Regions from separate parts of the Arthrobacter sp. BB-1 genome, predicted to be linked through region 1. Evidence: riboswitches for the same ligand, from Rfam matches in the RefSeq annotation. Region 1 holds a riboswitch; each other region holds the start of a gene.

Region 1 (3,353 bases):
CCTGGGTGTCAGCAAGCCCTGCACGTGGATCAATAATCCATTCGCTTGCCTGATGTGTAGTCTACGGGTAAAGTCTACATTGTAGATGCGGCATTGACACGCCCCGTAGTCCGCGGATTTTAACGGGCTTCATCAACACTCCATTGCCCTGTGCACGGCATTGAGGTTCGCTGCTGTAGCCGAACGGCGGCACCACCGCACTTAGCGAAGGGACGCCGTCGTGGCGCACTCCCAGTTTGACCTCTTTCTCCAGGAAGCCACCTATCTCGACCAGGCCGCGGAATCCACCTTGGACCGTGACCGTCTTTACGGCCTGTACACCAGCTGGTGCTTCATCAACCAGCAAAAGCCCGGCCCGGACGCCGCCTTCTGGGCCGCGATGAACCGCCGCCGGATCGCACCCGACCACAACGGGCTCCGCATGAAAGGCCCCGCTGCTGCGGACTACATCCTGGCCAGCTACCCCGGCCTCGTCTAAGAACCACACCAGGGTGCTGGGGTAAGAACGAATCCGGCGTGGACCACTGCCTGGCAGGCAGGCGGTCCACGCCGTTTGTTTACCCTCCCGTTTATCCCCCGCCCTCTATCCGCTCGGGCGCCTATCCGCCAGCCTGCCGCGTTGCCTACCTGCCGCGGTCCCTACCTGCCGCCGGAGGCGGGATAGTCAGCGTCCACCCCTGTAGCGTTCAGATTTCAGTAAAGTAAAACGCTCCTTCGGCACCACAGCGCCCTCCTGAAAGGCATCTGGTTAGTGATCACCAGCACCGGCTACCTGCGCGAGGGCCTTCATATCCGACTGCTTGAGGACGGCGATGCCGCGGCCCTGGCGGCGGCATACCAGCGTAATCGCGGGCACTTGGCGCCATGGGAGCCGGAAAGGGATGACGCCTTCTTCACGCCGGAGCAGCAGGCCGAAATCATCCGCACCAAGCGCGGACAGCACATGCTGGGGTCTGAGATCCCCTGGGTCCTGGTGAAGGAGGACGACGCCGGTGCGGGCAGGGCGGGTACCCGCAGCAGGAGTGGTCGCGTGGTTGGCACGGTCACCCTAACTGGAATCGTCCGCGGCCCCTTTCTCAGTGCGAACATAGGCTACTGGGTTGATGGCGGCCTCACCGGACAAGGGATCGGCACGGCGGCCGTCCTGTTTGCAGCCAACTATGCGCGCACCGCGCTTGGCCTTCACCGTATCCAGGCAGCAACCCTGCTCCACAACACAGCATCGAGGCGAATCCTGCATCGGGCCGGGTTCCAGGAGATCGGGGTGGCGCCGGAGTACCTGAAAATAGCGGGGAAGTGGCAGGACCACCTGCTCCACCAACTGATCCTGCCACTCCCCCAGGTCCCGTCGGGCGGTACCGCTCGGCCTGGGTGCTGACCCAAGTGGGGATGATGCATGGAAACCCCGCTCGGGGCACCCACCGCGGGGCCGTCGTCGTACGTTGAAAGAAGGTGCCGGACGGCACCCTGGCGCCGCCGCGGCTCCCTGAGTACTTCAGTTACGCAACATGACGACGACGGCGGTGCGGCACCGGGCGGCAAGTGTTACGTTTTTGGGGAGTAATGAGTACCGGCGCCAAGCCCTGACTGGCCGGTCGGCAACCCTCCTTCCGCGGCGGGGTGCCTCAGGTGAACACTCGGCATATCGACCCATTCGAGCTGCAAGCGTGAGAGAAGGAGATCCGTCATGTCTGACGCACCTGCCCCCGAAGAAAAACTGGCCTACCGCCTTATCACCGGGCCGGATGACCGATCCTTCTGCGAGCGGATTTCAGCCGCCCTGGCCGAGGGCTACGTGCTCCACGGAAGCCCCGCAGTCACGTTCAACGGCACCACACCCATCGTGGCGCAGGCTGTGATCCTGCCGGCAGCCGTTGCCTCCGCCGACGCCGCAGTGGCCACCGCCGTGGACGAGCTTGGGCTCAACGGCGAGGAACTCGAGTTCGCTGGCGAGGGCCACGCATGAGCTACGCCGGAGACCTGACCCCGCACGAGGCCTGGGAAAAGCTGGAGCAGGGCGCCATCCTGGTGGATGTGCGCACGGAGGGCGAATGGGCCCACATTGGGATTCCGGACACCAAAGCCACCGAGAACGATCCGCTGTTCATCCAGTGGACCTTCCCTGGCGGAATCCCCAACCCCGATTTCATCACCGACCTTAGCCAGCAGGCGCCCGAGGACAAGTCGACCGAACTGGTGTTCCTGTGCCGTTCCGGCCAGCGTTCCATCGCCGCCGCCATTGCTGCCACGCAGGCCGGTTTCACCTCCTACAACGTCCTGGAGGGCTTTGAAGGCGAGCCGGACCGCTATGGAGAACGCACCGTCAACGGCTGGAAGAACCGCGGCCTGCCAACCAACCTGGGAAAGAACTAAGTGACCTTCAACGAAGACGCCGCCGGCTGGAGCCCCGACACCCAAGCCGTCCGCGGCGGACTGGACCGCACCAACTTCCAGGAGACCAGCGAGGCCGTCTTCCTGAACTCCGGTTTTGTATACGAATCCGCCGCCGCAGCCGAGCGTGCCTTCACAGGCGAGGACGAGCGCTTCGTCTACTCGCGCTACGGCAACCCCTCCGTGGCCACGTTCCAGGAGCGGCTCCGCCTCCTCGAAGGCACGGAGGCTTGCTTTGCAACGGCGTCCGGCATGTCCGCGGTGTTCACCGCCCTGGGTGCGCTGCTGGCAGCCGGCGACCGCGTGGTGGCGGCGCGTTCCCTGTTCGGCTCCTGCTTCGTGATCCTCAACGAGATCCTGCCGCGCTGGGGCGTGGAGACGGTCTTCGTGGACGGCCCGGACCTGGAGCAGTGGCGGTCCGCCCTGTCCGAGCCCACCACTGCCGTCTTCTTCGAGTCGCCGTCCAACCCGATGCAGGAGATCGTGGACATCGCGGCGGTCAGCGAGCTGGCGCACGCGGCAGGTGCGACCGTCGTCGTCGACAACGTTTTTGCCACTCCCCTGCTGCAGCGGTGCGGGCAGTTCGGCGCCGACGTAATTGTCTACTCAGGCACCAAGCACATCGACGGCCAGGGCCGGGTCCTCGGCGGTGCCATCCTGGGGACCAAGGAGTTCATCGACGGCCCGGTGAAGCAGCTGATGCGCCACACCGGACCGGCGTTATCCGCATTCAACGCCTGGGTCCTCACCAAGGGCCTGGAGACCATGGCGCTGCGCGTCAACCATTCCTCCGCCACTGCCCTGCGGCTTGCGGAATGGCTGGAGGAGCAGCCCGCCGTCAGTTGGGTGAAGTACCCGCTCCTGAAGTCGCACCCGCAGTACGAGCTGGCGGCGAAGCAGATGAGCGCCGGCGGCACGGTCCTCACCCTGGAACTTGCCCCCTCCGGCGGGCGCTCGGGCAA
Region 2 (3,353 bases), on a different contig from region 1:
TCCGTCTGGACCACGACCTTCAGGTAGGTGATGGAGAACGTCACCACCAGGTAGTACAGGATGTTCTCCGCGAAACGCAGGCCCATCGCGGTGAAGACGCCGCGCGGGTAGCGGCGGAAGACTTCTGCGACGCCATAGCCCTTGTGCTCGACGGTGACTTCCTTGCGGGCCTCGATGAAGATGGGCGCGTCCTGGACCTTGGTGCGAATGTAGTAGCCAATGATGACGATCACTGCGGAGAGCCAGAAGGCAACGCGCCAGCCCCAGCCAAGGAAGGCTTCCTGGGAGAGGGTTGAGGAAAGGGTGAACAGCACGCCGGTGGCGAGCAGGTTGCCCATGGGCACCGCGGACTGCGGCCAGCTGGACCAGAAGCCGCGGGACTTGCTCGGGCTGTGTTCGGCGACCAGCAGGACGGCGCCGCCCCACTCGCCGCCGACGGCGAAGCCCTGGACGAAGCGGAGGAAGACCAGCAGGGCGGGTGCCCAGTAACCGATCTGGGCGAATGTCGGCAGGCAGCCCATGAGGAAGGTGGCAACACCCACCAGGATGATGCTCAGCTGCAGCAGCTGCTTGCGGCCGAACTTGTCACCGAAGTGGCCGAAGACGATGCCACCGATGGGGCGGGCGACGAAGCCGACGGCGTAGGTGACGAAGGCTGCGATGATGCCGTCCAGCTCGGTTCCGGAATTAGGGAAGAACATCTTGCCGAACACCAGAGTGGCGGCGGAGGCGTAGAGGAAGAACTCATACCACTCAACCACGGTGCCGGCCATGGAGGCCGTAACAACTTTCCTCAGGCCCGAGGCCTTGACGTCGGTTTCCTCGGGCCGCCGTGCGGCGGACTTTTCCGTACTCATTGATGACTCCTTCGGCGTCTTCTTCGACACCACTGGGACAGGCTGTGGCGGATACGTGTGATTTTGGCCACGAACCGCCGGGTCCCAACGAGTATGGTCCGCCTGAACGCTGAGCTCAACGGCGAATCATGCAGAGGCCATCTGCAATAATGCACATCTGGCTGTCCACGAGGGCCGGTCCTATGCCGAAAGGTGCTCCCGCAACTGGCTCCCCAGCTGGCCGATTTCGGTGAGGAAACCGTCGTGCCCGATGGGCGCCTCAATGAGGTGGACGTCCACCTCCCCCGGGAGTGCCCGCGCCAGCTCACGGGACTGGGACGGGAAATAGAGCCGGTCCGAATCCACGGCCGCCACAAAGAAGCGCGCCTCGGAGCGGGCCAGGGCCTGCTCGAGGGGTCCGCGCCCCCGGCAGACGTCATGGCTCATGAGGGCCTCGGTGATGGCAATGTAGCTGTTGGCATCAAACCGCTGGACGAGCTTGGTGCCCTGATGGTCCAGGTAGCTCTCCACCTGGTAACGCCCGCGGGCAGCGAGTTGTGCAGCCTGGAAGGGAGACTCGGGGGCCTGCGGCGCGCGGCCGAACCGCCCATCCAGCTCCCCCGGGGAGCGGTACGTGATGTGGGCGATGCGCCGTGCCAGGGCCAGGCCGTCCTCCGGGAAAGGGCCACCGTAGTAGTCGCCACCCTTGAAGTTCGCGTCCTGGCGGATCGCGAGGGTCTGTGCCTGGGCGAAGGCGATCTGCTCGGCGGTGCTGGCTGCCCCCACCGAGATAACCGCACAGCGCTGGACGCGTTCCGGGAAAGTGACGGCCCATTCCAAGGCGCGTGCCCCGCCCATGGAGCCTCCCAGCACGGCAAACCAGCTCTTGATCCCCAGCTGGTCGGCCAGCCGCGCTTCAGCCACAGTGCTGTCGCGCAGGGTGACGAGCGGAAAGCGCGAACCCCAGGGCTTGCCGTCCGGCGCGGGCGAGGACGGACCGGTGGACCCGTAGCAGCCGCCCACAATGTTGACGGACACCACGAAGAACCGGTCCGTATCCACCGGCGCGCCGGGGCCGGCAAGCTGCTCCCACCAGCCTTCTTCATCGGTGTCGCCGCGGGTCACGTGGGTGCTTCCGGTCAGGGCGTGTTCGATCAGGACGGCGTTGCTGCCGTCCTCATTCAGGGTGCCCCACGTTTCATAGGCGAGGACGACGTCCGGGAGGTAGCCGCCGGCCTCGAGCTGCAGCCCCCCGATGGGGGCATAACGGACAATCCCATGTTCGGGAGCGGTGGTACGGGTGACGGTAACCGTCATGGCAAGACCTCTTCTACGCGCTTGCCCGCCGTCGAATGACCGGCAGGCCAGGTCTTCACCCGGGGCACCCCACCGCGGAAGGAGGGTTGCCGGCCAGCAAGCCGGGGCTGTCACTGGCACTCATGACCTGGTTCGAGTGTACGAAACAGCCCCTGCCTGCTGCCAAGAGTGTGACTGGTTGTGACTTCCCCGGCCCGCCTCCGTGTATTGCGCCCCTCTGCCTCCGGCTAGGCTCCGATTGCCTCCTTGGCGGCCCGGAAACCGGCTTCCAGGTCCGCCAGGATGTCGTCGATGTGCTCGATCCCCACCGACAGCCGCACCAGGCCCGGGGTGACGCCGGCTACCGCCTGCTGTTCAGGGGAGAGCTGGCTGTGGGTGGTCGACGCCGGGTGGATGACAAGGGAGCGGACGTCGCCGATGTTTGCCACGTGGGAGTGCAGCTCCAGTGCATCCACGAAACGCTTGCCGGCTTCGGCTCCCCCGGCGAGGTTGAACGAGACGATCGCGCCGGTCCCCTTGGGACCGTACTTGCGCCCGCGCTCGTACCAGGGGCTGGAGGGCAGGCCGGCATAGGCGACCGATTCGACGTCGTCCCTTCCTTCCAGCCAGCGCGCCACTTCCGTGGCGTTGGCAACGTGCCGTTCCACGCGCAGGCTCAAGGTCTCAAGGCCCTGTGCGATCAGGAAGGCATTGAACGGGGAGACGGCGGAGCCCAGGTCCCGGAGCAACTGGACGCGGGCCTTGAGGATGTAGGACAGGTTGGCGCCCAGGGCACCGTCCTTGCCGAGGTCCCTGGCGTACACCAGCCCGTTGTAGGTGGGATCCGGGGTATTGAAACCTGGGAACCTGGCCGGGTCCTTGCCGAAATCGAAGTTGCCTGAGTCCACAATCACGCCGGCGATCGCGGAGCCGTGGCCGCCCAGGTACTTGGTGGCGGAGTGCACCACGATGTCTGCACCCCATTCCAGTGGCCGGATGAGGTAGGGCGTGGACAGGGTGTTGTCCACGATGAGGGGCACACCGGCCGCGTGGGCAACGCCGGACACGCCCTCAATGTCCAGGACGTCCTGGCGGGGGTTGGACACCACTTCGGCGAAGAAGAGCTTGGTATTGGGCTGGACCGCATCCCGCCACTGGTCCAGGTTGTCCGGGTCCGCCACGAAGGTGACGGAGATGCCGAACTTCTTCAGGGTGTGGGCG
Region 3 (3,353 bases), on a different contig from region 1:
GTGGCGCGGAGCACTGATTCCTGGGACGAATCCGACGTCCGGATCCGGCCCAGCAAGAAGGGCTCCAGGCCCCGCACCAAGGACAGGCCCAGCCACGACGACGCGGTCACCGGGCGCATCATCACGGTTGACCGCGGCCGTTACACAGCAGTGGTGGGCGAGGACTCGGGCAACGAGCGGGTGGTCATTGCCGCCCGGGCAAGGGAACTTCGCAGGAACCCGGTGGTTGCCGGGGACTTTGTTTCACTGGTGGGCGATGTCTCCGGCGAGCCGGACACCCTGGCCCGGCTGGTGAAGATCCAGGACCGCCGGACGCTCCTGCGGCGCAGCGCCGATGACACCGATCCGGTGGAACGCGCCGTGGTGGCCAACGCGGACCAGCTGGTCATTGTGGTGGCCGCCGCCAACCCCGAGCCGCGCACGGGTTTCATTGACCGCGCCCTGGTGGCCGCCTACGACGCCGGCATTGAGCCGATCCTGCTGGTCACCAAGGCGGACATCAAGGATCCCGCGGAGCTGCTGGCCAATTACACCCACCTGGACTTTCCGGTGATCATCAGCCGGACTGCCGACGCGCAGGCCTCAGGCGTTGATGCCCGTTCCGACGACGGCCTCTCCGCCCGGCTGGACAGGGCCGCCGTCGCGGAGCTGCGGACCTACCTCGACGGGAAAGTCACCGTCATGCTGGGGCACTCCGGCGTGGGCAAGTCAACCATGGTCAATGCGCTCACCGGGGCGGAACGGGCCACCGGCGGCGTGAACGCGGTGACCGGCCGGGGCCGGCACACGTCATCCTCCGCCCTCGCCCTGCGCCTCGCGGACGCGCCGTCCGGCAGCTGGATCATCGACACCCCCGGCATCCGCTCCTTTGGCCTGGCGCACGTGGACCCTGACCGGATCCTGCGCTCCTTCCCGGACCTCTCGCCCGGCACGGATGACTGCGAGCGCGGCTGCAAGCACACAGCCACTGCCGTGGACTGCGGGCTGGACGCATGGGTAGCGGGGGGCCACGCCGGCCCCACCGGGGCTGCCCGGCTTGCCTCGTTGCGGCGGCTGCTCGGGGCGGACCCGCGAATGGAAGCCCAGGAGGCCAAGGAGCTGGGCAGCGTCAACTGACGGGGCCCGGATCCCGGCAGAATCGTGCGCAGACGGTAGTTTGGAACCATGATCCAACCCGCTTCGAGCTACAACGATGACCTGCGCCTGGCCCATGTCCTGGCCGACTCAGTGGATGACCAGACCATGAGCCGCTTCAAGGCACTGGACCTCCACATTGAGACCAAGCCGGACCTGACGCCCGTCACCGATGCGGACAAGGCGGCCGAAGAAGCCATCCGCGGCCAGCTCTCCCGCTCCCGTCCGCGCGATGCCGTCCTTGGCGAGGAGTTCGGCAGCACCGGCCACGGCTCGCGGCGGTGGATCATCGATCCCATCGACGGCACCAAGAACTTCGTCCGCGGCGTTCCCGTGTGGGCCACCCTGATCGCGTTGGTGGACGAAGGCGAACCGGTAGTGGGTGTGGTGAGCGCTCCGGCCCTGGGCAAGCGCTGGTGGGCGGCGAAGGGCATGGGAGCCTACATGGGACGCTCCCTGGCAGCTGCCACCCGGCTCCGGGTGTCCAACGTTTCCAGCCTGTCCGACGCCTCACTGTCCTATTCGAGCCTTGGCGGCTGGAAGGAACGTGGAAACCTCAACGAGTTCCTGGGCCTCACCGAGGATGTCTGGCGGACCCGGGCCTTCGGCGACTTCTGGTCCTACTGCATGGTGGCGGAGGGTTCGGTGGACATCGCCTGCGAACCCGAGCTCAACCTCTATGACATGGCCGCCCTGGTGCCTATCGTCGTTGAAGCGGGCGGTCGTTTCACCTCGTTGGAAGGCGAAGACGGGCCGTTTGGCGGCAATGCCCTGGCCACCAATTCCATCCTGCACTCGGAAGTGCTGCGCCGGTTGAACCCGGACCTGGACGACCTCCTCTAACACTCCATTCTCCGAAGAATCAACGCCGGGCACCTCCAAAAGGAGGTGCCCGCCGTCGTTATCTTCGGTAAAAGCAGTCCTTTTCAACTGCGCGTAACAAAGCCCTTAACATTCCAGCCGGCTTTTAGCCTGCACGGGGTATGTCCTACGCTCTTAACCAGGTCACGAGTGCCAGCGCTAAACCCCGGTTTGCTGGCCGGCAACCCTCCATTCGCGGTGGGGTGCCCCGGGTGACGACCAGGCCGGTCCGGAACGGATGCGGCAAGCGCGGATTCCCCCAGCGGAGTCCTGTTCCAAAGTGAGGTCTCTGTGACAACTGCCACCGTCTCCCCCAGCGCCGCAATCCAGCCTGGAACCGCGGCACAGCCCGGACCGGCAGCACTCGTCGACCAGCGCCATGCGGCGGCCGGCCGTCCCCTGGCGGCAGTCACCGGCGCCGAAATCCAGGCCCCCCTGATCCATGGCGGGCACGTGCGGTACGCGAACCTCGACTACGGCGCGTCGGCCCCGGCGCTCTCCGTGGTGTCCGCCTACCTCAACGAAATCCTGCCCTTCTACGCGAGCGTGCACCGCGGAGCCGGCTACGCCTCCCAGATCAGCACCTCGGTGTACGAGAACGCCCGCGCCATCGTCCGGGACTTCGTGGGCGGCCGCCCGGACGATTCCGTGATCTTCACCCGGAACACCACCGATTCCCTCAACCTGCTGGCCGGCTGCCTGCCCGCTACAAGCGGCCGGGCCGACGGCGACGTCCTGTACCTCGACATTGAGCACCACGCCAACCTGCTCCCGTGGCAGGGCGTCCCCCACCGCAGCATCGTGGCGGCCGACACCATCGCGGGAACCATTGATGCCGTGCGTGCCGAGCTCCAGCACGGCGGGGTAAGCCTGCTCGCCGTCACCGGGGCGTCCAACGTCACCGGCGAGATCCTTCCCATCCGGGCCCTCGCCTCACTCGCCCACGAATACGGCGCAAGGATCGTGGTGGACGCGGCCCAGCTGGCGCCGCACCGCCGCATCGACATCACCGCGGACGACGTCGACTACCTCGCCTTCTCCGGGCACAAGCTGTACGCGCCCTTTGGGTCAGGGGTCCTTGTGGGCCGTCCGGACTGGCTGGACGCCGGGACCCCGCACCTTGCCGGCGGCGGCGCCGTCAAGGAGGCCAGGCTCGACGGCGTCAGCTGGGCCACCGGTCCGGCCCGCCACGAGGGCGGGTCACCCAACGTGCTGGGCGCAGCCACCCTTGCCCGCGCCACCCAGGTTATTGCGGAGCTGGATCCGGACCGATGGCACGCCCACGAGTCCGCCATCCGTTCCTTCCTGGTCGAAGGCCTGCAGGAGATCGACGGCGTGACTGTCCACCAGATCTTCAA

Evidence for each region. A riboswitch is a leader RNA that binds a small molecule or an ion and turns the genes downstream of it on or off. The one in region 1 is predicted to bind S-adenosylmethionine.
Region 2: linked by a shared signal. The riboswitch ahead of FHJ30_RS07255 (homoserine O-acetyltransferase) and the one ahead of FHJ30_RS18835 (DUF1737 domain-containing protein) in region 1 are both predicted to bind S-adenosylmethionine.
Region 3: linked by a shared signal. The riboswitch ahead of FHJ30_RS12860 (aminotransferase class V-fold PLP-dependent enzyme) and the one ahead of FHJ30_RS18835 (DUF1737 domain-containing protein) in region 1 are both predicted to bind S-adenosylmethionine.

The regions. Positions count from the first base shown of each region.
Region 1 is NZ_VDEV01000033.1:251,661-255,013, forward strand. It holds gene FHJ30_RS18825 (hypothetical protein) at 221-478, shown strand; gene FHJ30_RS18830 (GNAT family N-acetyltransferase) at 752-1,378, shown strand; SAM riboswitch class IV at 1,560-1,674, shown strand; gene FHJ30_RS18835 (DUF1737 domain-containing protein) at 1,688-1,966, shown strand; gene FHJ30_RS18840 (rhodanese-like domain-containing protein) at 1,963-2,373, shown strand; gene FHJ30_RS18845 (O-succinylhomoserine sulfhydrylase) at 2,374-3,353, shown strand, end outside.
Region 2 is NZ_VDEV01000012.1:239,383-242,735, reverse strand. It holds gene FHJ30_RS07260 (MFS transporter) at 1-857, opposite strand, end outside; gene FHJ30_RS07255 (homoserine O-acetyltransferase) at 1,038-2,153, opposite strand; SAM riboswitch class IV at 2,166-2,281, opposite strand; gene FHJ30_RS07250 (bifunctional o-acetylhomoserine/o-acetylserine sulfhydrylase) at 2,381-3,353, opposite strand, start outside.
Region 3 is NZ_VDEV01000022.1:221,614-224,966, forward strand. It holds gene FHJ30_RS12850 (ribosome small subunit-dependent GTPase A) at 1-1,116, shown strand; gene aroA (3-phosphoshikimate 1-carboxyvinyltransferase) at 1-17, shown strand, start outside; gene hisN (histidinol-phosphatase) at 1,165-1,977, shown strand; SAM riboswitch class IV at 2,138-2,251, shown strand; gene FHJ30_RS12860 (aminotransferase class V-fold PLP-dependent enzyme) at 2,287-3,353, shown strand, end outside.